Regions from separate parts of the Nonomuraea africana genome, predicted to be linked through region 2. Evidence: riboswitches for the same ligand, from Rfam matches in the RefSeq annotation. Region 2 holds a riboswitch; the other holds the start of a gene.
What was found. Region 2 has a riboswitch for glycine ahead of gcvT (glycine cleavage system aminomethyltransferase GcvT). Riboswitches for the same ligand answer to the same signal wherever they lie in the genome.
Positions count from the first base shown of each region.

Region 1 (18,093 bases), 6.1 Mb from region 2:
GCCCGCTTCCACACCTCCCGCAGGCCCGCCAGCGGCGGCATCGCCCTTCGCACCACCTCCGGCGACCCGCAGAGCGTCGACATCGTCTTCATGGACTCCAGGGGCGCCGACCTGTCGCCCGCCAGCCAGCGCAAGCTGGAGCGCGTCTTCTCCCGCCAGGAGTTCCGCAGGGCCTTCCCCGGCGAGATCGGCGAGCTGAGCTTCCCGGCCAGGGCCGTGGAGGACTACGCCCAGGAACTCCTGAGATACGTGGACATGACCGGCGTCAACGGCATGAAGGTGGTCGTCGACTGCGCGGGCGGCACCTCCTCGCTGGTCCTGCCCACCCTGCTCGGCCGCCTCGGGGTGGAGGTGCTGACCGTCAACGCCCGTCTCGACTCCGCCTCGCCCACCGAGACACTGGCCGAACGCCGCCGCGACCTGCAGCGCCTGTCGGAGCTCGTCAGCTCCTCCCGCGCCTCCTTCGGCGTCCGCTTCGACCCGGTGGGCGAGCGCATCGCCCTGGTCGACGAGATGGGCCAGCTCATCAGCGAGGAGCGGGCGCTGCTGGTGGTGCTCGACCTGGTCGCCGCCGAGCGCCGCCGCGGCAGGGTGGCGCTGCCCGTCACCACCACCAGGGTCGCCGAGCAGGTCTGCCGCTTCCACGGGGTCCAGGTGGAGTGGACCTCCACCTCGCTGGACGCCCTCACCTCGGCGGCCGCCAGGCCGTACATGATCTTCGCGGGCGACGGCAGGGGCGGCTTCATCGTGCCGGAGTTCGGGCCCACGGTGGACGGCCTGGCCGCGTTCCTGCGCCTGATGGGCCTGGTGGCCCGCACGCGGCTGACGCTCAGCCAGATCGACGCGAGGATCCCCGAGGCCAAGCTCCTCAAGCGGACCGTCCCGACGCCCTGGGCGACCAAGGGGTCGGTGATGCGCTCGGTGATCGAGGCCGCGGAGGGCTTCCGCCTCGACACCACCGACGGCGTGCGCGTGGTGGGCGAGGACGGGCGCTGGGCGCTGATCCTGCCGGCCGCCACCGAACCGGCCACCGACCTGTGGGCCGAGGCCCACGACTTCGACACCGCGCAGGCGTTTCTGGACAGGTGGGCGCGCATCGTTGAGCGGGCGGCGGGAACGTGACAACCTAGATGGCGCGGCGGCATGGACCTTGAGGGCGGCTCGGCGGTAACTTTGTCACCGTCCGAACCTGTCGTGCAGCGTCTCGCCTTGACCTTTGCCACTGATCAGCGTAAGTTGCGGCATTCGCAAACGTGAACGAGCGAAGAGGCGAGGGGCGCCCTGATCAACCGTCGCCGCGTCTTCGCGGTAGGAGGCCGAGCCGATCGATGCCGAGCGTCTACTGTACGCAGTGCGGTCATGCCAACCCCGAGGATGCCCGTTTCTGCTCCCGGTGTGGGTCGCCGCTGACCAGACATGAGGTCTCGGGAGACACCACCTCGACGATCTCCGTCGCGGGAATCGAGGCGTATGAGGCGGAGACGGCCGACGCTCTCCTCGCCGAGCGGGCCGCGGTCGAACAACTGCCGGTCGGCACGGCGCTGCTCGTCGTCACGCGGGGGCCCAACGCGGGCAGCCGCTTCCGCCTCGACCGCGACCTGACCACCACGGGCCGCCACCCCGAGAGCGACATCTTCCTCGACGACATCACCGTCTCGCGGCGGCACGTGGAGTTCTACCGCCATCCGGGCGGCGCCTTCACCGTCCGCGACGTCGGCAGCCTCAACGGCACCTACGTCAACAGGGAGCGCATCGAGGAGGTTCCCCTGCACAGCGGCGACGAGGTCCAGATCGGCAAGTTCCGCCTCGTCTTCCTCACGCGGGGCGCATGAGCCCCCAGGCGGCGCGCTCGCACATGAGCATCGGGGAGGTGCTCGCCCTGCTGCAGGGCGAGTTCCCCGACGTCACCGTCTCCAAGATCCGGTTCCTGGAGAGCGAGGGGCTGATCGAGCCCGAGCGCAGCCCCTCGGGGTATCGCAAGTTCACCTACATGCACGTCGAGCAGCTGCGCTTCATCCTCACCGAGCAGCGCGACCACTACCTGCCGCTGCGGGTCATCAAGGACAAGATGGCCGAGGAGCTCGGCCGTCCGCGCGCCGTGCCCGAGGCCAAGGAGGTGCGGCTCAGCCGCGCCGAGCTGCTCGAGGCCAGCGGCCTCGACGAGGAGACCCTCACCGAGCTCGAGGACTACGGCCTGCTCGCGCCGGTCGCCCGCCGCTACGACGAGGACGCCCTGAAGGTGGCCCGCAGCGTCGGCGCCCTGGCCGGCTACGGCCTGCACGCCAGGCACCTGCGCGCGGTCAAGGCCGCCGCCGAGCGCGAGGCGGGACTGGTCGAGCAGAGCGTCGCCCCCATACTCAAGCGCCGGGCGCCCGGTGCCATCGGCGAGGCCGACGAGGTGGCGCGCGAGCTGTCGGGGCGGCTGCTCGAGCTGCACGCGGCACTGCTGCGCACGGCCGTGCGCGCCGTCCTGCGCGGCTGACCCGCCCCTGCCGGCGCCTGACCCGCGCCCCTCCCCGCCCCTTCGCGGCCGATTCGAGGCCGCTTCGTGGCCCGCTGAACCCCGCATCTCACGGCCGGGAGCGCCGATCCCGCCGAGCGAGCTGACCAGGAGCGGGAGGCGAGGTAGGTTGTCCGCGACGCCACGGGGCAGGGGACATTCCACGCCCGCCGGGTGTTACGTTGAATTGCGGAAGAGCGGCCAAACTATTGCGGAGCCCCCTAGGGGCCACCGGTCAGTGGAATTCGGAGCAGCCCGTGTTGCAGATGGAGGTAGTGGGCGTTCGCGTCGAAATGCCTACAAATCAGCCGATCGTTCTGCTCAAGGAGGCGCAAGGGGAGAGGTTTCTCCCGATCTGGATTGGAATGACCGAAGCCACGGCCATCGCGCTCGCGCAGGCGGAGGAGCCACCGCCGAGGCCGTTGACTCATGATCTGTTCCGCGACGTGCTGAGCGCGCTGGGCGTCGGCCTGCGCGCGGTCAACATCGTCGCGCTGCGTGACGGTATCTTCTTCGCCGACCTGGTCTTCTCCAACGGCGTGGAGGTCTCCGCGCGCCCGTCCGACTCCATCGCCCTGGCGCTGCGCACCGGTGCGCGGATCTTCGCCAGCGAGGAGGTCGTCCAGGAGGCAGGGGTGGTCATCCCTGATGACCAGGAGGATGAGGTGGAGAAGTTCAGGGAGTTCCTTGACAACATCACGCCCGAGGACTTCGGACGGGCCGGGTAGGACTCCCTCTGTGAGCGCCCGAACCCTTGGCCAACACCTGGGGTCGGTATTTCACTGCATTTACGCTTCACGACGCGCCGAGCCGGATCGTTGACTGCGGATGGTCACGGTCCTACGGTGCAAGTGAAACCTGTGGTTGTTATTGACGAACCCCCAGATCAGACCACGGGATGAGAGAAAGCCGGAGGTCCGCGTGGCGGTCAGCAGCGGCGAGGGAAAGACGGCCGGCCAGGAAGACCCGGTGCGGCGCGAGAGTGCGCGCCAGCGTGCCGGGGAGCAGGGCCTGCTCTTCGACGAGCAGCCCGCGACTCTGCCTGGCGACATCGGCTATCGCGGCCCGACGGCCTGCGCGGCGGCCGGCATCACCTACAGGCAGTTGGACTACTGGGCGCGCACCGGCCTGGTGGAGCCCACGATAAGAGCCGCTCAGGGCTCGGGCTCCCAGCGTCTTTACAGCTTCCGCGACATCCTGGTGCTCAAGGTGGTCAAGCGGCTCCTCGACACCGGCGTGTCGCTGCAGCAGATCCGCACCGCCGTCCAGCACCTGCGCGACAGGGGCGTCGGCGACCTGAGCCGGATCACGTTGATGAGCGACGGAGTGAGCGTCTACGAGTGCACCTCGGCCGACGAGGTCATCGACCTGCTGCAGGGCGGTCAGGGAGTGTTCGGGATCGCGCTCGGCAGGGTCTGGCGCGAGGTCGAGGGATCGCTCGCGGAGCTGCCGGGGGAACGGGCGGCGGTCGAGGACAGCGTCCCGGCCGACCACCCCGCTGATGAGCTGGCCCAGCGCAGGAGGGCCCGGCGACTGGGCTGACGCGCGATCGCTGGTAGCCTGGAGATGCTGACGACCCCGTGCGGGAGAGTCCCCGGGAAAGCCGGGGCGCCGAAGGAGCAACCCTCCCCGGAATCTCTCAGGCACCCTGTACCGCTCGGGTGAGGCAACTCTGGAAAGCAGGCACGCCCGCCAGGCGCGCCTCACCGACGGTGCAAGCCCGCGTGCGCGGGCGAACCTCTCAGGTTGATGACAGAGGGGGAGACCCGGCATACGCCCGCGCTCTCCACCAGCCTTGGGAGGCAGTTCCATGACCGAGCCCCTCAGCGACCTCGCTGCGCCGCCTTTCGCGACCCGTCACATCGGGCCCTCCGACGCCGAGCAGACCAGGATGCTGGAGGCGGTCGGCTTCGAATCGGTCGCCGACCTGGTGGCGGTGGCGGTGCCCGAGGCCATCAGGGCCAAGGACCAGCTCAACCTGCCCGTCGCGGCGAGCGAGACCGAGGTGATCGCCGAACTGCGGGCGCTGGCCGACCGCAACCAGGTGCTGACCTCGATGATCGGCCTGGGCTACTACGACACGATCACGCCCGCCGTGATCCGCCGCAACCTGCTGGAGAACCCCGGCTGGTACACCGCGTACACGCCCTACCAGCCCGAGATCTCCCAGGGCCGCCTCGAGGCGCTGCTCAACTTCCAGACCGTCGTCTCCGACCTCACCGGTCTCGACGTGGCCGGCGCCTCCCTGCTGGACGAGGCCACCGCCGCGGCCGAGGCGATGACGCTGGCGCGCAGGGCGGGCAGGTCGAAGAGCGACGTCTTCGTCGTCGACGCCGACGCCCTCCCGCAGACCAAGGCTGTGCTGGCCACCAGGGCCGAGCCGCTGGGCATCTCGCTCGTGGAGAGCGACCTCGAGGGCGAGCTGCCCGAGTGTTTCGGCGTGCTGGTGCAGTACCCGGGCACCTCGGGCCGCCTGCGCGACTTCCGCGCGTTGGCCGAGCGGGCGCACGCGGCCGGGGCCCTGGTGGTCGCCGCCGCCGACCTGCTGTCGCTCACGCTCGTCGCCGCCCCGGGAGAGCTCGGCGCCGACATCGCGATCGGCTCCTCGCAGCGCTTCGGCGTGCCGTTCGGCTTCGGCGGGCCGCATGCCGCCTACATGTCGGTCCGCGAGGGCCTGCAGCGGCAGATGCCCGGCCGCCTGGTCGGCGTCTCCGTCGACGCCGACGGCGACCCCGCCTACCGGCTGGCCCTGCAGACCCGCGAGCAGCACATCCGCCGTGAGAAGGCCACCAGCAACATCTGCACCGCCCAGGTGCTGCTCGCGGTCATCGCGGGCATGTACGCCGTCTACCACGGCCCCGAGGGGCTGCGCCGCATCGCCAGGCGCACCCACCGCATGGCCGTGACGCTCGCGCAGGCGCTGCGCGCCGGCCGGGTCGAGGTCGTCCACGACGGCTTCTTCGACACCGTCCTCGCCCGCGTGCCGGGCAGGGCCGCCCAGGTGGTGGCCGCCGCCGCCGAGCGCGGCGTCAACCTCTGGCAGGCCGACGCCGACCACGTCTCGGTCGCCTGCGACGAGAAGACCACGCTCGCCCACCTGGAGCAGGTCGCCGCCGCCTTCGGCGTGAACGTCTCGCTGACCGACCTGGTCGCCGAGGACGCGCTGCCCGAGGGGCTGGCGCGCGAGAGCGACTACCTCACCCACCCGGTCTTCCACACCCATCACTCCGAGACCTCGATGCTGCGGCACCTGCGCAGGCTCCAGGACAAGGACATCGCGCTCGACAGGTCGATGATCCCGCTCGGCTCCTGCACGATGAAGCTCAACGCCACCACCGAGATGGAGCCCATCACCTGGCCGGAGTTCGCGGGCATCCACCCGTACGCGCCGGTCGAGCAGGCGGGCGGCTACGTCGAGCTGGTCGAGACCCTCGAGGGCTGGCTGGCCGAGGTGACCGGCTACGACGCCGTCTCCATCCAGCCCAACGCGGGCTCGCAGGGCGAGTTCGCCGGCCTGCTGGCCATCCGCGCCTACCACCGAGCCAACGGCGACACCCACCGCGACGTCTGCCTCATCCCCTCCTCCGCGCACGGCACCAACGCCGCCAGCGCGGTCATGGCGGGCATGCGGGTCGTCGTGGTGGCCTGCGACGACAACGGCAACGTCGACCTCGACGACCTCGACGCCAAGATCGCCAAGCACGCCGAGCAGCTCGCCGCGATCATGGTGACCTACCCGTCCACCCACGGCGTCTACGAGGAGACGATCACCGAGGTCTGCGCCAAGGTCCACGCCGCGGGCGGCCAGGTCTACGTCGACGGCGCCAACCTCAACGCCCTGGTCGGCCTCGCCAAGCCCGGCGAGTTCGGCGCCGACGTCTCGCACCTGAACCTGCACAAGACCTTCTGCATCCCGCACGGCGGCGGCGGCCCCGGCGTGGGCCCCGTGGCGGTCCGCGGCCACCTGGCCGCCTACCTGCCCGGCCACCCGCTGCACAACGGCTCGCCGGTCGGCCCCGTCTCGGCGGCGCCGTACGGCTCGGCGGGCATCCTGCCGATCTCCTGGGCCTACGTCAGGATGATGGGCGGCGAGGGCCTCAAGGCCGCCACCGAGCAGGCCATCCTGTCGGCCAACTACCTCGCCAGGCGGCTGGCCCCGCACTACCCGGTGCTCTACACCGGGCGCGGCGGGCTGGTGGCCCACGAGTGCATCATCGACCTGCGGCAGATCACCAAGGAGACGGGGGTCAGCGTCGACGACGTCGCCAAGCGGCTCATCGACTACGGCTTCCACGCGCCGACCATGTCCTTCCCCGTCGCGGGCACGCTCATGATCGAGCCGACCGAGAGCGAGGACCTGGCCGAGCTCGACCGGTTCGTCGAGGCGATGGTCGCCATCCGCGGCGAGATCGCCAAGGTGGCCGACGGGTCGTACGACAGGACGGACAACCCGCTGCGCAACGCCCCGCACACCGCGGAGTCGCTGGTGGCCGACGAGTGGACGCACCCCTACACCAGGACCGAGGCGGCCTACCCGGTGCCGGAGCTGAGGGACGGGAAGTACTTCTCGCCGGTGCGGCGGATCGACCAGGCCTACGGGGACCGCAACCTCGTGTGCGCCTGCCCGCCCCTGTCGGCGTACGAGGACTGACCAGCGCTGTGACGTGCGGTTTCCCTGCGGGGAGGCCGCACGTTCGGCATTCGGCTGGTCGGGCGGCGGCCAACAGCCGCACTCAGGATAGTCATGTCAGGCGACGCGGCGGCGCGAAATCGTTAGGCTCGGCGTTGATCACCGTCGAAGGAGCCTTCTTGACGTCCCCCGAACTCGACACCGAGCTGAACACCGGCCCGCTCGAACAGGCCCGTCGTCTCGCCGAGAGCGGAGATCTCGAGGCCGCCGCCGAGATCTTCACCCGGCTGGCCGCCGACCCCGAGGGGCAGGACACAGCGCAGGCGGCCGTGGGGCTCGCCGTGGTCCTCGAGGAGCGCGGCGACCTCGAGGGAGCCAGGTCGGCGGCCAGGGCCGCGCTGGCCACCGGGCATCCCGAGTACGCCGCGCAGGCCGCCTGCCACCTGGCGCGCGGCTTTGAGCGCGACGGCCAGGACGAGCAGGCCAGGGGAGCCTGGCAGGCCGTCCTGGGCGTGGGCACGGCCGCCTACCTGCCGCTGGCGCACCTGGCGCTGGCCCGCCTGGCCGACGGCGACGAGGAGGCGGAGCGGGAGCTGCGGGCGGCGATCTCGGTCGGCGACCCCGACCTGAGCTGCCGGGCCGCGCAGGAGCTGGCCGAGCTGCTGCTGGAGCGCGGTGAGCCGGGCGAGGCGGCAGCGGTGCTGGTCGAGAGCCTGCCGCTGGCCGAGGGCGCCCACGCGGGGCGGCTGCGGGTGCTGCTCGGCATCGCGCACCTGGAGCTGGCGTGCGCGGAGTTCGCCGGCGTGGTGGAGGAGGCGGCGGCAGGCGGCGGCGCGGACGCCGAATCCACCTCGCTGGCAATCGAGCTGCTGGCCCGCACGCTGCCGCTGCGGGGCAGGGCCGACGACGCCGAACGGGTCTGGGCCTACGGCCTCTCGCACGCCGACGAGGAGCTGGCCGAGCAGGTCAGGCTCCGCATCGAGCGCGACGCGCTCAGTCCCGGCGCATGACCGCGACCGCGGCGGCGACGTTGATGACGACGATGCCGATCCACACCAGGGCCAGACCGAGGAATCCCTGACCGCCGGCGATGGCCGACAGCGGGATGGCCATGCCCATCGAGCCGAGCGCGATCGGCACCATGGGCCCGCCGCCGTTGCTCTTGTTCTTCTTGCCCTTGGCGGGCCGCTGGGCGTCCACCTCCGCCCTGACGCGCTCGGCGATGGTCGCGTCGAGCCTGGCCACGAACGACTCGACGAGCGCGGCCTCGTAGTCGGGGCCGAGGTGCTTGCGGGTCTCCAGCGTCGCGCGCAGGTCGTCGTGGATGTCAGACATGCAGCCAATGTCGCACGTCCTGGGGATCACTGCCATCCTCCCCCGGAACGAAACCCGTCCTTCTCAAGATCCGTGTTTTCCGAGAGGCCGTGTTTTCCGGGAGGCCGGGCTTTGGAGCGCCGTCCGCGGGGCGGTGCGGGCGGACCGGCCGGCCCCGGCTACCGTGGACGAATGGAGATCATGACGCCGCGGGGGGCGGCGCTGGCCGAGGTCGACGTGGCCGCGGGGCCGAGGCTGCTGCTGGTGCTCACGCACGGGTCGGCGGGCGGGGTCGACGCGCCCGATCTGCTGGCCGTCCGCGCGGCCGCGCTGGAGATGGGCGCCACGGTGGCCAGAGTGACGCAGCCGTTCAGGAGGGCGGGGGCCAGGGCCCCCGGCTCGCCCGCGCGGCAGGACGAGGCGTGGATCGCGGTGCTGAAGGAGCTGGGCGAGCGCCATCCCGGGCTCCCGATCGTCCAGGGCGGCCGCAGCAACGGGGCCAGGGTGGCCTGCCGTACGGCTCGGGCGGTGGGCGCCGACGCGGTGGTGGCGCTGGCATTCCCGCTGCACCCGCCGGGCAAGCCGGAGAAGTCGCGCGCCGACGAACTGCGCGCCGCGGGGGTCGACGTGCTGGTGGTGAACGGGGACCGGGATCCCTTCGGCGTGCCCGACGCCGCCGACGCCGCACGCCTGGTTGTGCTGCGGGGCGAGGGGCACGATCTCAAGAAGGACCCCGCGAAGGTCGGCGAGGTGGTCGCCGACTGGCTCGCGGGGCGTTACTGAGGGCTCAGGCTGCGCCGACCAGGGGATGCGGCCGGTGCGGGGCGATCACGTCACCGCTGGGCAGCAGCTCCCCGGTGTCCTCGAACAGGACCACACCGTTGCACAGAAGGCTCCATCCCTGCTCGGGATGGGACGCGAGGGTGCGTGCCGCCTCGCGGTCGGGCGCCTCAGCAGCCGGACAGGCCGGGTCGTGCGGGCACATCGGCGTGCCTCCGATATCTCTTGGGTGGGCTCCCATGCCTGGAAGTGGCGGGGGGAGCGGCTCGGGCTGTTTCGTATTCTGCGCCAAGTGTGCGGCGTGCGTCACAGTTTCCGACATAGCCCGTTAGGACGATTCAAGGAGGATCCCCGGGTGGTTCGGATCGTGTGACCTATGACACAGGGTGCCTTATGCAAGATAACGGTCCAACTTCGACACGCCGACGGAGTGGTAAACCCTCGATTACCCGCCCAGCCCCCGCAGCATCGCCTCCATGCCGCGTTCGAAGTCGGCGTCGGCCCTGTCGTCGCGACGGGTCCAGGTGTCGCGTTCGGGATCGGCCCACCCCGACTGCTGGACCTCCACCGCGACGCTGCCGAAGACGAAGGCCCGCAGGGTGCGGACGGCCTCGGCGGCGTCGCTGAGCCCCGCGTCGGTCAGTTGCTCAGTCTGCTCCATGATGGCGATGGCCGTGGCCCCCTTCGGAGGTTTGGTCAGCGCGAGCGCGAGCACCCCCGGATGCTCCCTGAGCGCCTCACGCTGCGCCCTGCACCACAGCCTGGCCGTCTCCTGCCAGGTGGTGGCCGGATCGACCTGGATCGCGGTGACGTGCTCGGCCAGCGCGTCCATGAGCGCCTCCTTGCCGCGGGGCAGGTGGTGGTAGATGGCCATGGCCTCCACCTGGAGCGCGTCGCCGAGCCTGCGCATGGTCAGCCTGCGCAGGCCCTGGCCGTCGGCGATGTGGAGTGCGGCGTCGATGATGCGCTCGCGGGACAGCGGGACGGGCGGTCGCTTGGCCGGCATGGAGATCAGCTTGCCATACTTTGTAAAGGCGGTCACCCTCTTCACCCCGGCGTGTCCGCCCCGAGTGGGTGTTCGACCCGCGGACCGCGTACGCTACCGCTGGCAACGAGTGAAAGGGAGCTGTCCGATGGCGTTTTTCCGTCCGCGTGTGAGCCGTGAGGCCGAGGTGCGCTTCCACGCCGACCAGGAGATCTCCAAGAGCTTCCCTGAGCTGCTCGCGAAGGCCAGGCAGGCCGAGGCGGTGGTGCGCGAGCTGCGCGCCGCGGGCGCTCCCGAGATGGAGCTGCGCGCCGCCGGCCTCCACTTCGACAAGGCGCTCACCGACGCGCTGCGCGCCGCCGAGGCGGGCCAGCGGGCGACGTTCGGCGTGAAGGCCTACGACGACAGGCTCGCCCGCCGCAGGGCCAAGGCGACGCCCAAGGGCGCCATGTGGACCGCCGAGGTCGACCGGCTGCGCACGCTGCGCGAGGAGAACCGGCTCACCGGGATCCCGCGCCTGCCCCGTCCTGTTCCAGCAGCTCGATGAGCGTGGCGACCGGCAGGGCGGGCGAGCGGTGCCCGTTCCTGCCGGTCATCTCCTCCGCCCCCATGAGGGCGTTGAGCACGGCCTCCTCCACCGCCTGCACCACGGCGGTGTAGTAGGGGTCCATCCGGCCCCAGGGCACGAAACGCAGGCTCTGGTAGTCGTCCGCGACGGTGAAGCCGCTGGTCAGGGCGCCCTCGTTGGCCGTGGAGAAGGCCAGGAAGATGTCGCCGGAGAAGTGGCTGCCCGTGGTGCCCGTGCGGGCCAGGCCCATCGGCACCCGCCGGGCCAGCGACTTGCACTGGCCGGGCAGCAGCGGCGCGTCCGTCGCCACGACGACGATGACCGAGCCCGCGCCCGAGGGGGCGAACCAGTTCGTGGTCTCCATCGGATTGTCGTCGAGCAGCCGGTGGCCCACCCTGTGGCCCGCGATGGTGAGCTCGTGGCGGCTGCCGAAGTTGGCCTGCGCGAAGACGCCCACGGTGTAGGTGTCGGAGCCGTGCTCGACCAGGCGTGAGGCCGTGCCCGAGCCGCCCTTGTACGCATAGCAGTTCATGCCGGTGCCGCCGCCGACGTTGCCCTCGGCCACCGGGCCCGTCGCGGCGGCCTCGATGGCCTGCGCGGCGTGCTCGAGCCGGACATGGGGGGCGTTGATGTCGTTGAGATAGCCGTCCCAGGTCTCGGCGACCACGGGCAGCAGCCACTGGGCGGCCAGCGCCGGATGGCGGTCGGCCACCCAGTCGACCACGCCTCGGTGCACGGTGCCCACCGCGTGCGTGTTGGTGATCATGACGGGCAGGGTCAGCGCGCCGATCTCCTCGATCCACGTGGTGCCGGTCATCTCGCCGTTGCCGTTGAACGAGTGACTGGCCGCGGCGCACGGCACGCCGACGGCCGCCCTGCCCCTCGGCAGGATCGCGGTCACGCCGGTGCGGGCGCCGCTCTCGGTCAGCGTCACGTAGCCGACCTCGACGCCGGGCACGTCGGTGATCGCGTTCCAGCGCCCTGGACGACCGTCCAGGGTGATCGGCAGGTCGCGGGCTCTCATCCGGATCTCCTCAGGTCTTCGCATCGGGTCGCGATGCGTGCGTAGCTCAGCAGCAGGTCGAGGGTGCGTTCGCGGGGGAGCGAGGCGTTGCGGCTGACGATGTGCAGGCCGTAGGCGTCCTCGAGGGCGACGAGGTTGGCGGCCACGTCGAGGACCGGCGCGGCCATGGTGAAGTGGCCCTGGCTCGCGCCGACCTCCAGGATGGCCGCGTACATCGCCACCTGTCTGTCATACAGGCTCTGCGACAGCGCGCTGAAGACGGGGTCGTCCCTGACCATCGAGAACTCGTAGAGGACCACCGCCAGCTCGTCGTCGGGGCCGTCCGGCAGGCCGTGCTCGATCGACTCCACCAGCTTGTCCCGCGCGTCGGGCAGCGCGGCCGCCGCCGTCATCCTCGCGGTGTAGAAGCGCTCGCCGGCCTGCTGGTAGACGCTGCGCAGCAGCTCGTCGAGATCGCGGAAGTAGTAGTGCACCGAGCCCCTGGCCACGCCCGCCTCGTCGGCGATGTCCGCCACACGCACCTGGTGCAGGCCGTGCCTGCGCACGGCTCTGGTCGCGGCGGCGACGAGCTGCTCGCGTCGCGCCGCCTGGTTTCTCGGTCTGGCCACATCCCCATTCTTTGGCATCCTGGCCAAATGTGGCAAGGGCCTTGACATGCGGCATAGTGATGATTTTGGCTGACGTGCCAAAGAACTCACCTCGGCATCAGGGATGTCACATGGCCGCGCCCCCCACGTACGCCCAGGATCTCTCCCGCTCGCTGACCTTCAAGGAGAACGTGCTCATCACGCTCTCGTCGGTGACCCCGGCCTCGAGCGTGTTCATCATCGTCCCCGCCATCATCGCCGGAATCGGCGGCGCCTCCGCCGTCGCGCTGGCCCTGGGCGCCCTGGTGGGCGTCTTCATGGCCTTCTGTTACGCGGAACTGTCCAGCGCCTATCCCGTGACGGGCGGCGAGTACGCCTTCGCCGCCCGCGTCCTCGGCAGGCCCCTCGGGTTCGCCATGTTCGCCCTGAGCATGGTGGGCAACGTGCTGATCGTCGCGGTGATCGCCCTTGGCACCGGCGACTACCTCGGCCTGGTCTGGCAGGCCCTGTCGGGCACCTGGGTGGGTGTCGCGGTGGTCGTGCTGGCCACGCTCGTCGCGGTCCTGAACATCCGGGCCAACGCCTGGCTGACCGGCCTGTTCCTGCTGCTGGAGCTGCTGGCGCTGGTGGTGCTCGCCGTCCTCGGGTTCGCCCACGTGGAGCAGCCGCTGTCGGTGCTGTGGACCCCGCAGACCACGGGCCCGAGCGGCCTGGAGGCCGCCTCGTGGGGCCTCATCGCCACCTACACCGCCACCGCGCTGTTCGCCTACAACGGGTACGGCACGGCGGTCTACTTCGCCGAGGAGACCAGGCAGGCGGGCCGGACCATCGGCAGGGCGATCATGTTCTCCCTCGCCGTCACCGTCACCGCCGAACTGGTGCCCGTGGTCGCGGTGCTCCTCGGCACGCCTGATCTCGCCGGCCTGCTGGCCTCGGACGCGCCGATGAGCCACTTCCTGCTCTCCCGTGGCGGCCGGGTCGTCGACACCGTGGTCAGCCTGGCGATCGCGCTGGCCATCGTGAACGCGGTCATCGCCATCATGATCCAGGCGGGCCGGCTGCTGTACTCGGCGGCCAGGGACGGCTCGTGGCCCGACGTGATCGGCCGGCCGCTGGCCAGGGTGCATCCCGGGCTGCGGACGCCGGTGGCGGCGACGCTGGTGATGGGCGCGCTGGCGGTGGTAGCGGCGGTGTTCGTGCCGCTCGACGCGCTGATCATCGCAACGGGGGCCAACCTGGTGGTGGTCTACGCCGTGGTCGCGCTGGCCGCCCTGGTCGGCAGGGCCAGAGGACTGACCGATCGCGCGGCCTACCGGATGCCGCTGTGGCCGCTCGCGCCGGTCGCGGTGCTCGCGGCGATGGCCTACGTGGCGTACGAGACGATCGTCTCGGACTGGGTGCCGCTGGGCGTGACGGTGGCGATCCTGGGGCTCGGCCTGCTCTACTACCGCTTCTACCTGCATCCGCGCAGGGGCGAGCGGTGGACCCTGCCCGACCCCGTGCCCGGCGACTGAACGCGAAGAGCCCCGGCCGTGGCCGGGGCTCTTCGTCAGCTCGCCCAGTCGAGCAGCGGGCGGGTGTTGCTCGGGTGGCGCAGCTTGGAGAGGGACTCCTTCTCCAGTTGGCGGATCCGCTCACGGGTGAGACCGAGGTGCTTGCCGATCTCGTCGAGGGTGTGCGGCTTGCCGTCCACCAGGCCGAAGCGCAGTGCCATGATGCGCGCCTCGCGCGGCGAGAGGTTGTCGAGCACGCCGCGCAGCTGGTCGCCCAGCAGCTGGCGGTCGACGATCTCCGACGCCTCGGGGGAGTCGACGTCCTCGATCAGATCGCCGATCGTGGTCTCGCCGTCCTCGCCGATCGTGGCGTTGAGCGAGATGGGCTGGCGGCTGGTGCGCAGCAGCTCCTCGATCTGGTCGGGCGTCTTGTCGAGCTCGACGGCCAGCTCCTCGGGCGTGGGCTCACGGCCGAGGCGCTGGTGCATGTCACGCTCGATGCGCGACAGCTTCGACAGCATCTCCAGCACGTGGACGGGCAGCCTGATCGTGCGGGCCGAGTCGGCGAAGCCACGCTGGATGGCCTGCCTGATCCACCACATCGCATACGTCGAGAACTTGAAGCCCTTGGTGTAGTCGAACTTCTCCACCGCGCGGATGAGGCCGAGGTTGCCCTCCTGCACGACGTCGAGCAGGGCCATGCCGCGGTCGGTGTACTTCTTGGCCACCGAGACGACCAGGCGCAGGTTGGCCTCGAGCATGTGGTCCTTGGCCCGCCTGCCGTCCTCGACCACCATCTCCAGGTCGGCGCGCCGGGCCGGGGTGAGGTCAGGCTCGCTGTCGAGCTTGTACTCGGCGTACAGGCCCGCCTCGATCCGCCTGGCGAGGTCGACCTCCTGGGCGGCGGTCAGCAGCGTGCGGCGGCCGATCGACTTGAGGTAGGTGTGGACGGAGTCGCCCATCACCGACTGGTTGTCGTCGAGGTCGAGCTGCTCCTGCTCCTGCTCGAGCTCGGCGTCCTCGGCGTTCAGCTGGAGGTCCTCGGGGGCGTCGACCTCGTCGGGAGCGGGCTGGTCGGCCTGCTCGACCGGCGCGGCCTCGTCGGCGGTCTTCGTGGCCGCCTCGGCGGTGCCGGCCGTGGCGGTCGCGGCGGCGGCGCTCTTGGCGGCGGTCTTGGTGCCGGTGGTCTTGCTGCCGGTGGTCTTGGTGGCAGCGGTCTTCTTGCGCGTGGTGGTCGCCTTCTTCGGGGCCGGGACCTTCTTGCCGAGCGAGGGCTCGTTCTCGGCGGCGAGGCTCACCCCGGCCTCGGTGAGCTCGCGCAGGATCGAACGTCCCTCGGTGGGGCTGATCCCGGCTACGGCAAAAGCCTCCCGCAGCTCCGCGAGGGAAAGGTGACCCTGAGCTCGCCCTCGGTCAAGGAGCTGGTCGAGGGTGGCAGGCGAGGTCGCCACGGCGGTTCGGGGCATGAGGACACCTCCTCCATACGGAGTCGCAGTCAGTCGAAAGTTTGTGGTGGGGCGGCGTCGGCCGCTCGGCGCACCAGTATCAATAACGTCATCTGCCGCATTTTGTTCCCGTGCCAGATGAAAAAAGGGGCGGCCCGCCGGATTCGGCGGCCGCCCCAAGAGCATGGACGCCCTAGTCGTCCACGTCGTTGAGCTGGCCGTTCACCTCCGGCATGGGCATCGGTTCGGCCTCCTCCATGCGGGTCTCCGTCCAGTAGTCGGCGGCTTCCTGCGGGTCCTGGCCGACCTCGTGGGAAACGACCTCGTCTGGTTCCTGTCCTTCCGCGGGCCGGCTGGACGGTGTCGGGGTGACCACGACTTTCGTCTCCTGACTCACCTTCTCGAGCCTGCCCGCCGAAGCGGCCGCCGCGACGGAGACGCCGCCGACGACGATCACGCCGACAGCCGCCGCGGACACCCACATCTTGCGGGGTTGGTTCATGAAGGGCTCCTAACTTCCAGCTGCTCCTATAAGACGCATCCGGCGGGCCTCAGGTTCCGGTCCGAAGGGCGGCGAGATCGGTTTTACCATTCGGCAGCAGTGGAAGTGCGGACAAGAGCCGCAGTTCGCGCGGGGCGGCGTAGGCGGGCAGCCGGTCTCGGGAGTAGGCGCGCAGCTGGTCGAGGGTCGGCACGGTGGCGGGATCCCGCGGGACGATCACGGCGACCACGGCCTCGCCCCATTCGGGATGGGGACGGCCCACGACGGCCACATCGGCGATCTCGGGGTGGCGGGCGAGCACCGCGGCGACGGAGGCGGCCACCACCTTCTCGCCGCCGGTGTTGATGACGTCGTCGGCGCGGCCGAGCACCGTGAGCCTGCCGCTCTCGATCGAGCCCAGGTCGGAGGTGACGAACCAGCCGCCCTCCAGGGGCGCCCCGGCCGCGCCGAAGCGATAGCCGGAGAACAGGACGGGCCCGGAGACGAGGATCCGGCCGTCGTCGCGAATCTTGAGATCTACATTGTAAAGGGGGCGGCCGTCGTACACGCAGCCGCCGCTGGTCTCGCTGCTGCCGTACGTGGTGACGATCTTCGCCCCCGCCTCCCTCGCGGCCTCCAGCAGGCCGGGCCTGGCCGCGGCGCCGCCGAGCAGGATGGTGCGGAAGACGCTCAGATCGGCGCCGCGCTCCATGAGGCGGTGCAGCTGGGTGGGGACCAGGGAGACGTGCTCGGCGCCGGAGACGGCGACGGCGGCGGGGTCGAAACGCTCGTGGATGATCGGGTCGGTGCCGCTGAGCAGCGACCTGACCAGCACCTGCAGGCCCGAGACGTGGGAGGGCGGCAGGCAGCACAGCCAGCGGTCGCCGGGGGAGGCCTCGAGACGGCGCAGGGAGGAGGCGGCCGAGGTCCTGAGCGCGGCGGCGGTCAGCATGACGCCCTTGGGGGTGCCCGTGCTGCCAGAGGTGGCGATGACGACGGCGACGTCGCCGGGGACGCCCGGGCCGCCGGCCTGCCGTACGCCTTCGGGGGTCTCGATCTCCGTCGGGCGCAGCGTCCGCAGCGCGACCTCGGAGTGGTCGGGAGACAGGGGGAGGACGGCGGGTCCCTCGCCGGACAGCGCGGCCTCGATCGCCGCGAAAAGCCGCGGTCCCGGGGGCAGAACCAGCGCCCGCAACGGGCGGTCCGGATGCGACGGGTTCCTCCACATGCTCGTAAGGTTAGTGCCGACAGACGGTGGTCCTTGGAAAGGTGCGTTGATGGGTTCTGGGCCACGGGTCTTCCGGATCCCGATGCGCACCCGATTCCGCGGCCAGACGGTTCGCGAGGGCGTCCTGATCGAGGGGCCCGCCGGGTGGGGCGAGTTCTCCCCCTTTCCCGAGTACGGCCCGCGCGAGTGCGCGCGCTGGCTGGCCTGCGCCCGCGAGGCCGCCTTCGACGGCTGGCCCGCCCCGGTGCGCGCGCGCGTTCCCGTCAACGCGACGGTCCCGGCGGTCGGGCCCGAGCAGGCGCACGAGATCGTCCGGCGCTCGGGCTGCGGCACCGCGAAGGTCAAGGTGGCCGAGCGGGGCCAGACCTTCGCCGACGACCTGGCCAGGGTCGAGGCGGTCCGCGACGCGCTCGGGCCCTCGGGCCGGCTGCGCGTGGACGTCAACGGCGCGTGGGACGTCTCCACCGCGGTGCGCCGCCTGAAGGAGCTCGACGCCTTCGGCCTGGAGTACGCCGAGCAGCCGTGCGCCACGCTCGAGGAGCTGGCCGCGGTACGGCGGGCGGTCGAGGTGCCGATCGCGGCCGACGAGTCGATCAGGCGGGCCGAGGATCCGCTGAAGGTCAGGGCGGCCGAGGCGGCCGACATCGCGGTGGTGAAGGTGCAGCCGCTCGGCGGGGTGCGGGCCGCGCTGCGGGTGGTGGAGGCGTGCGGGCTGCCCGCGGTGGTCTCCAGCGCGGTGGAGACGTCGGTGGGGCTGGCGGCCGGGGTCGCGCTGGCGGCCTGCCTGCCCTCGCTGCCCTACGCCTGCGGTCTCGGGACGATGTCGCTGCTGTCGGGGGATGTGGCGAGTCCCTCACTGACGCCCGTCGACGGGTTCTTGCCAGTGGATCGCCCTGCGGTGGACGCTGCGCTGTTGTCGGAGTTCGAGATCGAGTCGCCGTCCTGGCTGCGGCGGATGCGGGAGGCGGACCTGTGAACCCGGCTACGGCGCTCGCGACGGTCCTGGTCGACGAGCTGGTCCGCAGTGGCCTGACCGACGTGGTGATGGCGCCAGGCTC
Region 1 covers NZ_JADBEF010000001.1:3,308,455-3,326,547, reverse strand. Annotated here, with positions in the region: gene H4W81_RS15765 (sugar phosphate nucleotidyltransferase) at 1-1,122, shown strand, start outside; gene H4W81_RS15760 (FHA domain-containing protein) at 1,329-1,832, shown strand; gene ftsR (transcriptional regulator FtsR) at 1,829-2,482, shown strand; gene H4W81_RS15750 (bifunctional nuclease family protein) at 2,758-3,228, shown strand; gene H4W81_RS15745 (MerR family transcriptional regulator) at 3,422-4,042, shown strand; glycine riboswitch at 4,074-4,166, shown strand; gene gcvP (aminomethyl-transferring glycine dehydrogenase) at 4,311-7,151, shown strand; gene H4W81_RS15735 (hypothetical protein) at 7,310-8,140, shown strand; gene H4W81_RS15730 (hypothetical protein) at 8,124-8,465, opposite strand; gene H4W81_RS15725 (alpha/beta hydrolase family protein) at 8,637-9,227, shown strand; gene H4W81_RS15720 (DUF5999 family protein) at 9,232-9,429, opposite strand; gene H4W81_RS15715 (TetR/AcrR family transcriptional regulator C-terminal domain-containing protein) at 9,670-10,230, opposite strand; gene H4W81_RS15710 (hypothetical protein) at 10,358-10,756, shown strand; gene H4W81_RS15705 (DmpA family aminopeptidase) at 10,710-11,801, opposite strand; gene H4W81_RS15700 (TetR/AcrR family transcriptional regulator) at 11,798-12,409, opposite strand; gene H4W81_RS15695 (APC family permease) at 12,520-13,902, shown strand; gene H4W81_RS47245 (RNA polymerase sigma factor) at 13,938-15,347, opposite strand; gene H4W81_RS15685 (hypothetical protein) at 15,520-15,828, opposite strand; gene H4W81_RS15680 (AMP-binding protein) at 15,878-17,035, opposite strand; gene H4W81_RS15675 (o-succinylbenzoate synthase) at 17,085-18,011, shown strand; gene menD (2-succinyl-5-enolpyruvyl-6-hydroxy-3-cyclohexene-1-carboxylic-acid synthase) at 18,008-18,093, shown strand, end outside.
Region 1: linked by a shared signal. The riboswitch ahead of gcvP (aminomethyl-transferring glycine dehydrogenase) and the one ahead of gcvT (glycine cleavage system aminomethyltransferase GcvT) in region 2 are both predicted to bind glycine.

Region 2 (11,500 bases):
GAGCCGTACAGGATGGCCTCGACGCGGGCGGTCCGCTCCAGCAGCCCGTCGGCCCGCAGGCCGCGGGCGAACTTGTGCGCGGCGGCCATCGGGCCGCCGGTGTGGGAGCTCGACGGGCCGATACCGATCTTGAAGAGATCGAAGACGCTGATCGCCATTGATGCAGCCCAACTCTCGGACATGCCGGGGTCCTGGCTGGACCCCGGCGGAGTGTGTCAGTTGTCGCCAGAGGTGAGCGCGGTGTACTCCTCCGCGCTCAGCAGGTCTTCGGGGTCGCCCTCAAGGCGGACGCGGAACATCCAGCCCTCGCCGTACGGCTCGCTGTTGACCAGGTCGGGCTTGTCCACGACGGCCTGGTTGACCTCGACGACCTCGCCGCTGACCGGGGCGTAGATCTCGCTCACCGACTTGGTGGACTCGACCTCGCCGATCGAGTCGCCCGCCTCGACGGTGGCGCCGACCTCGGGAAGCTGCACGTAGACCACGTCACCCAGCGCTTCGGCCGCGTAGGCGGTGATGCCCACGGTCACGGTCAGGCCGTCGTCGAGTCCGGCGACCCACTCGTGCTCCTTGGTGTAGCTCAGGTCGTCAGGGATGGTGCTCACTTGTTCCTCCTGTAGAAAGGCAGCTCCACCAGGTCCACAGCCTCTTGGCTGCCCCGGATGTCAACGGCCAGACCTTCTTCTATCCCAGTGTCCACGTACGCCATCGCGATCGGCTTACCGAGGGTCTGCGACGGGGCGCCGCTGGTCACCTCGCCCACCACGACACCGTCCTTGGTGACCGGGTACCCGTGACGCGGGACCCGGCGGCCCGTCGCGACCAGGCCGACGAGGCGGCGGCGCGGCGGAACATCCTTGATGGGCTCCAGCGCGGCCCTGCCGACGAAGTCCCCCGGCTTGTCGAACTTCACCACGCGGCCGAGGCCGGCGTCGAACGGCGTGAGCGAGGAGTTGAGCTCGTTGCCGTACAGCGGCATGCCGGCCTCGAGGCGCAGGGTGTCGCGGCTGGACAGCCCGGCGGGCAGCAACTCGTACGGCTCGCCGGCCTTCGTCAGCGCGTGCCACAGCGGAGCGGCGTCGGCGTTGGCGACGAACAGCTCGAAGCCGTCCTCGCCGGTGTAGCCGGTGCGGGCGATCAGCGCCTCGGCGCCGGCGACGGTGCCGGGCAGGCCCGCGTAGTACTTCAGGCCCTCGAGGTCGGCGTCGGTGAGCGTGGCCAGGATCTCCTGGGCCTTGGGGCCCTGGACGGCGATGAGAGCGTACTGGTCGGAGCGGTCCTCGACGGCCGCGTCGAAGCCGGAGGCGCGCTCGGTGAGCCGCGCGGCGACCATCGGGTAGTTGGAGGCGTTGGCGACCACCATGAACTCTTCGTCACCGAGCCGGTAGACGATGAGGTCGTCGAGCACGCCGCCCTGCTCGTTCACGATCATCGTGTAGCGGGCGCGGCCGACGGCCAGCGCCGAGAGGTGGCCGACGAGGGCGTAGTCGAGCGCCTGGCCCGCCTGCGGCCCGGTCACGAAGATCTCCCCCATGTGCGACAGGTCGAACAGCCCGGCCCGCTCGCGGACGGCGTTGTGCTCGGCGGACTCGCTGCCGTAGCGGAGCGGCATCAGCCAGCCGGCGAAGTCGGTCAGCGTGGCGCCGAGACTCTCGTGGATGTCTCGCAGCGGCGTCGGTCGGGACATGGTGCGCACCTCAGAATGGGTCGGATGCCAGGATCCTCCCCCTCTGTCATCGGTGCCTGAGAGCTTCGCCCGAATTTGCCGGACTTTCACCTTCGGCGAGGCCCACAGGCCTGCTTTCCAGAGGTCACCTGGCCCACGCGGTCCTTTGCCTTGAGAGGTTCGCGGGGAGGGCTTGCTCCTTCAGGGGTCATGGCCGGCTGCCAGGACGCTCTCCCGCGTGGGTTCAACGGTGTCTGGGGGCCAGCCTAGTACGGATTCGGCCAGCAAGGGAAAGGTGCGGGCGGGGGGACTCGAACCCCCACAGTGTCTCCACCAACAGGACCTAAACCTGCCGCGTATGCCTATTTCGCCACGCCCGCGCAACTCCCGCTCAGAATAGCGCCCAGGGCGGCGGCGGAGATACTCGTTTGCGATCAAGCCCGCCGAAGGGGCGGGCTTGATCGCAGGCCTCAGGCGAGGCCGAGCTTCTTCTTCAGCCCGGCCACGTGTCCCGTGGCCTTCACGTTGTAGAGCGCCTGCTCGATCTTCCCGTCGGCGTCGATCACGAAGGTCGAGCGGATCACCCCGACGACCTCCTTGCCGTACAGCTTCTTCGTGCCGTACGCGCCGTACGCCTTGTGCACCTCGAGGTCGGGGTCGGACAGCAGCGGGAAGGTCAGCGCGTCCCGTTCGACGAACTTGACCAGTTTGTCGGTCTTGTCCTTCGACACGCCGAGCACGACGAAACCCTCGTCGGTGAGCCGGCCCAGGTTGTCGCGGAAGTCGCACGCCTGCTTGGTGCACCCAGGCGTCATCGCGGCGGGGTAAAAGTACAGGATGACGCGCTTGCCACGGAAGGCGTCGAGGGAGACGGCGCCGCCGTCGGCTGCGGGTAGCGAGAAGTCCGGCGCGGCGTCGCCGGGCTGGAGCTTGGTTTCGGTCACGGGTCCTCCTTAGAGGGCCCAACCTACCCCTCGCCCGCTGTGCCGTCCGGCACCGCGACCTGACAGACTGATCACCTGAGAGAGGAGAGCCATGGCCGACACCGACCCCGATGAGCTGGAGCGCCGGATCGCGCGCACGCGTGCCGAGCTCGCCCAGACCGTCGACGCCATCGCCGACCGGGTGAGCCCGAAGCGCGTCGCCCAGCGCGGCGTGGAAGAGGTCAAGTCGAGGGCCGAGCACTTCGTGTCGTCGGTCGGCGACATCGTGGGCGTCACGCCGCGGCCGGTGCGCTTCGGCGACAACCCCGACGACCTGTGGGAGGACGAGCAGCCCAGCCTCGGGCCCGCGCTGATCGCGGTGGGCGCCGTGCTGGTGATCGGCGCGGCGCTGGTGCTGTGGAAGAGGCGCAGGCGAGGCTGAGTCAGAGGAAGGTCTTGCCCTCGCCCCTGTAGGTCGGGACCTCCTCGACGACCTTGTCGCCCTCCACCAGCAGCAGGCCGGCGAAACGCTCGCACAGCTCGCCCGCCTTCGCGTGGCGGAACCACACCCTGTCGCCCACGCGCAGGTCTTCGGCGGGCTGGCCGAGCAGCGGTGTCTGCACCTCGCCCGCGCCCTCGTCGGCCGAGTAGCGCAACCCCGCGGGCAGGTACGGCTGGGGCAGCCGCGAGGGCCCCGGCGCCCCCGAGGCCAGGTAGCCGCCGCCGAGCACGGTGACCACGTCCGGCGCGGGACGGCGGACCACCGGCAGCGCGAACAGCGCGGCGGGGCGGCCGCTGAAGCGGCGGTAGAAGTCGAAGAGCCTCGGGTGGAAGAAGCCCGACCCCGCCGCGACCTCGGTGACCGCCTTCTCCCTGACCGTACGGTCGACGCTGCCGGTGCCGCCGCCGTTCACGAACTCCAGGTCGGCCAGTTGCCTGACGGCGTTGACGACGCGGCCGCGCCGTATGATCAGCTCCCTGGCCGAGCGGGCCTGCATCAGCCTGATGACGCGGGCGAAGGCCGCGTTGCCCGGCGGGTCGTCGCCCACGCCGGCGATCTGCGCCTCGTACGCCATGAGGCCCACCAGCCTGAAGCCGGGCCGCTTGGCGATGTCGGCCGCCACGTCGGCGGCGTGCGCGGGCTCGCGCACCGGCGAGCGGAGGGCACCCGCGCGGAAGCGCCCGCCGAAGGCGACGTAACCGGCGTCGACGTCGACGCAGAGGCGCAGCGGCGGCCTGTTCACCGGCACGGCCGACTCGATGAAGTCGAGGTGCTCGGCGGAGTCGACCATGATGGTGATCTCGCGCGCGGCGTGCTCGGCAGCGGCGAGCCGGGCCAGCGCCGCCCGGTCGGCCGTCGGGTAGGCGACCAGCACGTCGGTGAAGCCGCAGGAGACCAGCCACAGCGCCTCGGGCAGGGTGAAGGCCATCACGCCGCGGAAGCCTTCCATGGCCAGGATGCGCTCCAGCACCGGACGCGACCTGACGGACTTGCTCGCGACCCTGATGGGCTTGCCGCCCGCCCTGCGGACCAGGCTCTCCGCGTTGGCCCGCAACGCCTCCATGTCGAGAATCGCGAAGGGCGGATCGAGCTCGGCGGTGGCCCGGTCGTAGCGCTGGCGGTCGTCCATATCAGCAGCGTAATACCGATACTAGCCAGCAAAGATCCCGCAAACCGGCGGCGAGGAAGGCTTTATGGCCGGGCATGCCCCTGTACCTCTGGACGGTGTGATGACAACACTCCAGGAGCTCCTGCCTGGCGGAGCCACCCTGACCGAAAGGGACACGCCCCGCCGCAGGGCGGCGAGAGTGCTCAAACCCGCACGAACCCCCGCAGGCGTCGCGGTCGCCGCCACGGTGGCGGCAGCCCTCTCGCTGACCGCCGCCGAGGTCGTCGCCGCGCTGCTGGGCGGCAGGCTCGGCGTGATGCCGATCAACAAGGTGGCGAGCCTGGCCGCCGACACCCGGTGGTCGCATCCGACCCTGCTGTCCGGCGCGCTGGTCGCCGGGGCACTGGGGCTGGTGCTGCTCGGGCTCGCGGTGCTGCCGGGCCGGGCCAGGCTGGTGGCGCTGGAGACCTCCGATCCCCGGCTGGTCATCGGCATCACCAAATCGGGACTGCGGCGCACGCTCAGGACCGTCGCCGAGGACGTCGACGGGGTGCAGAGCGTCAGGGTACGGCTGCGCCGCCGCCTGATCGAGGTCACGGTCATCTCCGACGCCGAGCGCACGGGCGCGATGCTGCGCAGGACCGGCACGGCCGTCGGCGACCGGCTGAACGGGCTGGGCGCGATCTGCGCGGGCGAGGTCGTGGTGCGGCTGCGCAGGAGGAGTCGATGATGCGGCAGTACGCGGGCAACAGGATCGGCCTGTCCGTCGTGGGCGTCGTCCTGCTCGGCGGCGGCGCCTACACCTTCCTGCGCGGCACGGGACGGCTGCCCCAGGCCAAGGAAGCCAGGGTCCTGGACATCGACGTCGCCGCCTACCTCGCCGCCCACCCGTGGATCTCGTGGGCGGGCGCGCTGGCGCTGGTCCTGGCCGCCATGGTCACCGTCAGGTGGTTGCTCATGGCGCTCGGCTGGGGCCGTCTCGGCCACCGTTCCGGCACGGGCACGGCGCTGCTCTGCGTCGGCCTCAAGGACATGGAGGGCATCAGCCGTACCAAGGTGCGGGTGGTGGGCGGCGACCGGATGCGGATCGCGGTGACCTGCCCCGCGACCGCCGACGTGGGGGCGCTGGTCGGCAAGCTGGACAAGGAGATCGTCGGCAGGATCAGGCGTGACGTGGGCGCGGAGGGCATGGGCGCGCTGGTGCGCCTCCACGTCCGCCGCGGACCCGCGAACCCGCGAAGGGGTTCATGAAGATCGGGTGCGCTGGCAGCATGTCCTCATGCCCTTGTCCCGAAGGCCCGTGCCGGCCCTCGTCCACCTCTCGGTGGCCTTCGTCCTCGGCTCCACGGTCGCCGTCACCCTGCTGGCCGACACCGATCTCGTCCTGCTCAACGACACGCTCTTCCACCCCGTGCTCCTCGGAGTGACCGCGATCCTGCTCGGCGGCCTGGGCGTCAGGGAGCTGGTGCGGCCCGTCGGCTGGGCCAGAGCCGTGGTCGTGGCCGTGACGGTGGTGGGCATCCTCTGCTGGCTCCAGATCGGGTTCAGGTGGTCCGTCCTCGTCCCGACCGAGATGGGCTTCGTGGACGGCCCTGGCAGGTTCAGCGTGCGCGTGCAGGAGCAACCGCGCTTCTTCGACTCCAGCGTCGTGCTCAGCGTCCGCTCGGACGAGGGGCTGCTCAGCCGCGAGTGGCCGCTCGACTGTCCCGGCTTCGAGATCGAGCAGGACGAGCTCCACCTGATCCGGTGGGCCGGCGCGGGGAGGGTGGAGGTGCACCTGCCCGACGAGGCTCCGATCGGGGTCGACCTCGATCCCGTCTCGGGCCGTCCCGTGGGCGTCTGCCGGTAGGGGGCCTCACCTGGAAGCGGATGGTGGGGCGCTCTCAGGGTCTGGGTCGCGCGGTGCTTCCTCTTCACCGCGCGACCCAGCGGCGTGATCATGATCCGCCATCACGATCTCCCTTTACTCGCCCCAGAGGGCGCTCCCACTGCCGAACAATGCCGCATAGCCCATAAACACCGCGTAAACGTGGCGTGCGACCTGGGTCGTACACCGGCCTCCACCTCCAGGGGGAAGGAGGGACAGTGCGGCCTTCCATAGAGTGATGGGCGTGTTCGGCAAGATTCGCGCCTGGTCCCAGCGCCACCCCATGGTCGTGGACGCCCTGTGGTTGATGCCGCTGATCGGGCTGTGCGTCATGACCGCCACCAGCTACACCGCCCCCGTCCTTGCTCCCCTCGGCCTCGCCGGCTATCTGGCGCTGTCGACGGCGCTGCTGGTGCCGCTGTTCTGGCGGGGCAGCCACCCCCGCGTGGTGTTCGCGATCGTCTCCCTGATCAGCTTCTTCCAGTGGCTGGCGGCCGTCGACGCCTTTCCCGCCAACGCCGCGGTGCTGGTGGCCCTCTACTCCGTGGCCACCAGGTGCCCGTTCAGATGGGCGCTCGCCGCCGGCCTGGTGGCGGAGCTGGGCGTCTTCCTGGCCCTCGTGCACTGGGACTCCGTCACCTTCAGCATGTTCTTCGGCTGCACGGTCTTCACGCTCACGATCTGGCTCACCGGCCTGTACGCCAACACCCGCCGCCGCTACCTCGAAGGCCTGGAGGAGCGGGCGGCACGGGCCGAGCGTGAGCGTGACCAGCAGGCCAGGATGGCCGCCGCCGCCGAGCGGGCCAGGATCGCCAGGGAGCTGCACGACGTGGTCGCGCACAACGTGAGCGTGATCATCGTCCAGGCCGACGGGGCGGGTTACGCCATCGACAGCGATCCCGAGCAGGCGCGCAGGGCCGTACGGGCGATCTCGAAGACCGGCAGGCAGGCGCTGGCGGAGATGCGGCGCATGGTCGGGGTGCTGAGGGAGGACGGCTCGGGCGCCGCCGACTACACCCCGCAGCCGGGGCTCGCGCAGCTGGAGGAGCTGGTGCGCGGTTCGGGCCTGCCGGTGGACCTGCGGGTGACCGGCGTCCCGCAGGAGCTGCCGGAGGGCGAGCAGCTGGCGATCTACCGGCTCGTCCAGGAGGCTCTGACCAACACCCTCAAACACGGCGGCCCAGGGGCGCGCGCCCTGGTGGAGATGGAGTACGGCATGCACGAGCTCGTGGTACGCGTGACCGACGACGGCAGGGGCGCCGCCGCACCGCGCAGCCCCGACGGACACGGTCTGCTCGGCATGCGCGAGCGCGTCTCCATGTACGGCGGAGCCGTCCAGGCCGCGCCCCGGCCGGGCGGCGGCTTCGAGGTACTGGCCAGGCTGCCGGTCGCGGCATGATCAGGGTGATGCTGGTCGACGACCAGGAGCTGCTGCGGGCCGGGTTCAAGATGGTGCTGGCCGCCCAGCCCGACATCGAGGTGGTGGCCGAGGCGGGCGACGGCCTCCAGGCGCTGGAGCGGCTCGAGACCACCGACGTCGACGTCGTCCTGATGGACGTGCGCATGCCCGTCATGGACGGCGTCGAGGCCACCCGCAGGATCGACGGGCCGAAGGTGCTGATCCTGACCACCTTCGACCTCGACGAGTACGCCTACTCCGCGATCAAGGCGGGGGCGTCGGGCTTCCTGCTGAAGGACGTGCCGCCCTCCGACCTGGTGAGCGCGATCCGCTCGGTGCACAACGGCGACGCGGTGATGGCGCCGAGCGCCACGCGCAGGCTGCTCGAGCGGTTCGGCGCGCACCTCACCACCGACCGGCTGCCCGACGGCAGCCTGCTGACCGCGCGCGAGCGCGAGGTCATGCTGCTGGTGGGCAGGGGGCTGTCCAACACCGAGATCGCCGAGCGGCTCGCCCTGGCGGAGGCGACGGTGAAGACGCACCTGGGCAGGGTGCTGGCCAAGCTCGAGCTGCGCGACAGGGCGCAGGTGGTGGTCTACGTGTACGAGGCGGGGTTGATCGTGCCGGCGGATCGGCCGAAAGGCTGACCCGGGTCATCTGAGGTGTGACACGAAGTCCGTCCTCAAGGCCCACGGAATGCCCGTTCCGCGCACCTAGCGTGATCTGCGTGACAACGAACATGACATTCACCCAGGCCCCGCCCGCCGTCGTGGCCAGGGACGTGACGAAGACCTACGGCCTCGGCGACGCGCAGGTGCACGCCCTTCGCGGGGTGGACGTCGCGTTCGCCACCGGCGCCTTCACCGCGATCATGGGCCCGTCCGGCTCGGGCAAGTCGACCCTGATGCACTGCCTGGCCGGGCTGGACACGGTGACCTCGGGCGCCGTGTCGATCGGCGACGTCGAGCTGACGGGGCTGAGCGACAAGCAGCTCACGCTGTTGCGCAGGGACCGGATCGGCTTCATCTTCCAGGCCTTCAACCTGCTGCCCACGCTGACCGCCGAGCAGAACATCAGGCTGCCGCTGGAGATCGCCGGACGGCAGGCCGACCAGGTCCTGTTCGACCGGGTGATCCAGACCGTGGGGCTGCGCGACCGGCTCGGCCACAAGCCGACCGAGCTGTCGGGCGGCCAGCAGCAGCGCGTGGCCGTCGCCAGGGCGCTGATCAGCAAGCCGCAGGTGATCTTCGCGGACGAGCCCACGGGCAACCTCGACTCGCGCAGCGGCGCCGAGGTGCTCTCCTTCCTGCGCACCAGCGTGCGGGAGCTGGGCCAGACGATCGTGATGGTCACCCACGACCCGGTCGCCGCCGCCTACGCCGACAGGGTCGTCTTCCTGCGCGACGGCGAGCTGGTCACCGAGATCTCCCAGCCCACCCCGCAGACGGTCCTCGACACCCTGATGAAGCTGGAGGCCTGAGTCCGTTGATCAAGACGACTCTCGCCGGACTCAGGGCGCACAAACTGCGCCTCCTGCTCACCTCCGTGGCGATCACGCTCGGGGTGGGCTTCATCGCCGGCACGTTCGTGCTCACCGACACCATCCAGGCCGGATTCCTGCAGAAGGTCACGGCGGACGCCGGCAAGGTGGCGGTCGCCGTCCTGCCGGCCGAGGGCAAGCGGCTCCCGGACGAGGTGCTGGAGAAGGTGCGCGGGCTCGACGGCGTGACCGGCGCGCAGGGCCTGGTGCGCGGCAGCGCGCCGCTGCTGGGCGGCGACGGCAAGGCGGTCGGCGACCTGCCCACCTCCGCGATCTCCGTCAGCGACCGCACGACGATCACCGAGGGCACCGCCCCCGCGGGCGCCGCCGAGGCGATCGTGGACACTAACACCGCCAGGGCGCAGGGCTTCACGGTGGGCGGCACCGTCACCGTGCTCGACCACAAGGGCGCCAGGCACGACTTCGAACTCGTCGGCCTCTTCGACGTCGGTCTCGACCAGGAACTCGGCTACACGGGAGCGGTCGGGTTCACCGCCGCGACCGCGAAGCTCATGACGGGAGAGAAGGGCTACCGCGAGATCGACGTGGCGGGCGCCGATCCCGCCGCGCTCAAGCAGAGCATCGCCACCGCCCTCGGCGGCGGCTACGAGGTCAAGACCGGCACCGAGCTGGCCGAAGCGCTGTCGGCCGCCAACGGCGTCGAGCTGGAGTTCATCACGCTGGGCCTGCTGATCTTCGGCCTGATCGCGATGCTGGTCGCCGCGCTGGTCATCTACAACACCTTCAACATCCTGGTGGCCCAGCGCACCAAGGAGATGGCGCTGCTGCGCTGCATCGGCGCGACCAGGGGCCAGGTGTTCGGCTCGATCCTGATGGAGTCGGTGGTCGTCGGCCTGCTCTCCTCGGTGCTCGGCCTGGCCGTCGGCTACGGTCTGGGCGCGGGCGCCATGGCCCTGCTCGGAGCGTTCGACGCGCCGCTGCCCACCGGTCTGGCCGCCACGCTCGCGCCCAGGACGATCGCGATCGGCCTGCTCATCGGCCTGGTCGTGACGGTGGGCGCGGCGCTGCTGCCGGCCCGCTCGGCGACCGGGGTGGCGCCGATCGCGGCGCTGCGCGCCCAGGTGGAGGAGCAGACCTTCAGGACCGGTCTGATCCGCGTGCTGCTGGCCGGGTTCCTGTTCCTGGCCGGAATCGGCGCCACCGTCTCGGCGGTGATGATGGAGCCCGGCGACCAGTTGCCGCTCTTCATCGCGATGGCCGGCTGCTCCCTCGTCTTCCTGGGGGTGCTCGTGCTCGGGCCCGTGCTCGTCAGGCCGCTCAGCGGGCTGGTGGGCTGGGTTCCCGGCCGGCTGTTCGGGGTGCCGGGCAAGCTGGCGGTGGACAACTCCGGCCGCAACCCGAAGCGGGCGGCCACCACCACGATCGCGCTGACCGTCGGCGTGACGCTGATGACGCTCATCTCGGTGCTCACCGCCTCCACGAGGGTGTCGATGGCGGCCAAGCTCGACTCCCAGTTCCCCGCGGACTACCTGATCGCCACGCAGTCGCGGGACGCCACCATCCCCCGCTCGGTCGGTGAAGCGCTGCGGGCCAAGCCCGAGCTCGAGTCCGTCCTCCAGCTCCGCGAGGCGAACGCCAGGATCGGCAGGCACGAGACCCAGGTCGGCACATTCACCGGGCCCGCGACCATCAAGAGCCTCGGCCCCGGCGAGGTGGCCGTCTCCGAGACCCTGGCCAAGGAGTGGGGCGTGCGCGAGGGCTCCCCCGTCGAGCTCAGGACCAAGAAGGCGGGCACGGTCACGCTGAAGGTCAGCCAGCTGCTCGACGGCGAGAGCCTGCTGCCCTCGGTGACCGTCGCCGCCCGGTCCTACGACGAGTACTTCGGCAAAACTCCCGACTCGATGATCTACGTCAAGATCAAGGACGGCGTCGACCCCGACCGGACCAGGAAGATGGTCGAGTCGGCCACCGCGGCCCACCCGACCGTGCAGGTGATCAGCTCCACCGACGTCCGCGGCCAGTACGACGACGCGCTGGACATGACCCTCATGATCGTCACGGGCCTCCTCGGCCTGGCGATCCTGATCTCCCTGCTGGGCATCGCCAACACGCTCTCCCTGTCGGTGCACGAACGCACCCGTGAGTCCGCCCTCCTGCGTGCGCTCGGTCTGACCAGGGCGCAGCTGCGGCGGATGCTCTCGGTGGAGGCGCTGGTGCTCGGCCTGATCGGCGCGCTGGTCGGGGTCACGCTCGGCATCGCTTTCGGCTGGGCGGCCGTCAGGACCATGATGGAGGGCGCGACGCTGGCGGTGCCGTTCGGGCAGATCGCCCTGTTCGTGGCGCTGTCGGGACTGGCCGGCGTGCTCGCGGCGGTGCTGCCCGCCAGGAAGGCCGCGCGCGCCTCGATCGTGGGCTCGCTGGCCGGCGGCTGAGCGGTGGGTGGTGGTCCGGCCGTCAGCGGGGGCGGCGGCCGGGCCACTGCTCGGCCACCGTCTCGGGGTTGAGCAGCGGCCTGATCACCACCTCACCGGTGC
Region 2 covers NZ_JADBEF010000001.1:9,367,939-9,379,438, reverse strand. Annotated here, with positions in the region: gene H4W81_RS44885 (L-serine ammonia-lyase) at 1-158, opposite strand, end outside; gene gcvH (glycine cleavage system protein GcvH) at 216-605, opposite strand; gene gcvT (glycine cleavage system aminomethyltransferase GcvT) at 602-1,687, opposite strand; glycine riboswitch at 1,721-1,815, opposite strand; glycine riboswitch at 1,816-1,913, opposite strand; tRNA gene H4W81_RS44870 (tRNA-Leu) at 1,963-2,046, opposite strand; gene bcp (thioredoxin-dependent thiol peroxidase) at 2,137-2,610, opposite strand; gene H4W81_RS44860 (DUF3618 domain-containing protein) at 2,702-3,031, shown strand; gene H4W81_RS44855 (amino acid deaminase/aldolase) at 3,033-4,220, opposite strand; gene H4W81_RS44850 (DUF6286 domain-containing protein) at 4,321-4,929, shown strand; gene H4W81_RS44845 (hypothetical protein) at 4,926-5,450, shown strand; gene H4W81_RS44840 (hypothetical protein) at 5,479-6,048, shown strand; gene H4W81_RS44835 (sensor histidine kinase) at 6,311-7,465, shown strand; gene H4W81_RS44830 (response regulator transcription factor) at 7,462-8,112, shown strand; gene H4W81_RS44825 (ABC transporter ATP-binding protein) at 8,205-8,945, shown strand; gene H4W81_RS44820 (ABC transporter permease) at 8,951-11,398, shown strand; gene H4W81_RS44815 (hypothetical protein) at 11,421-11,500, opposite strand, start outside.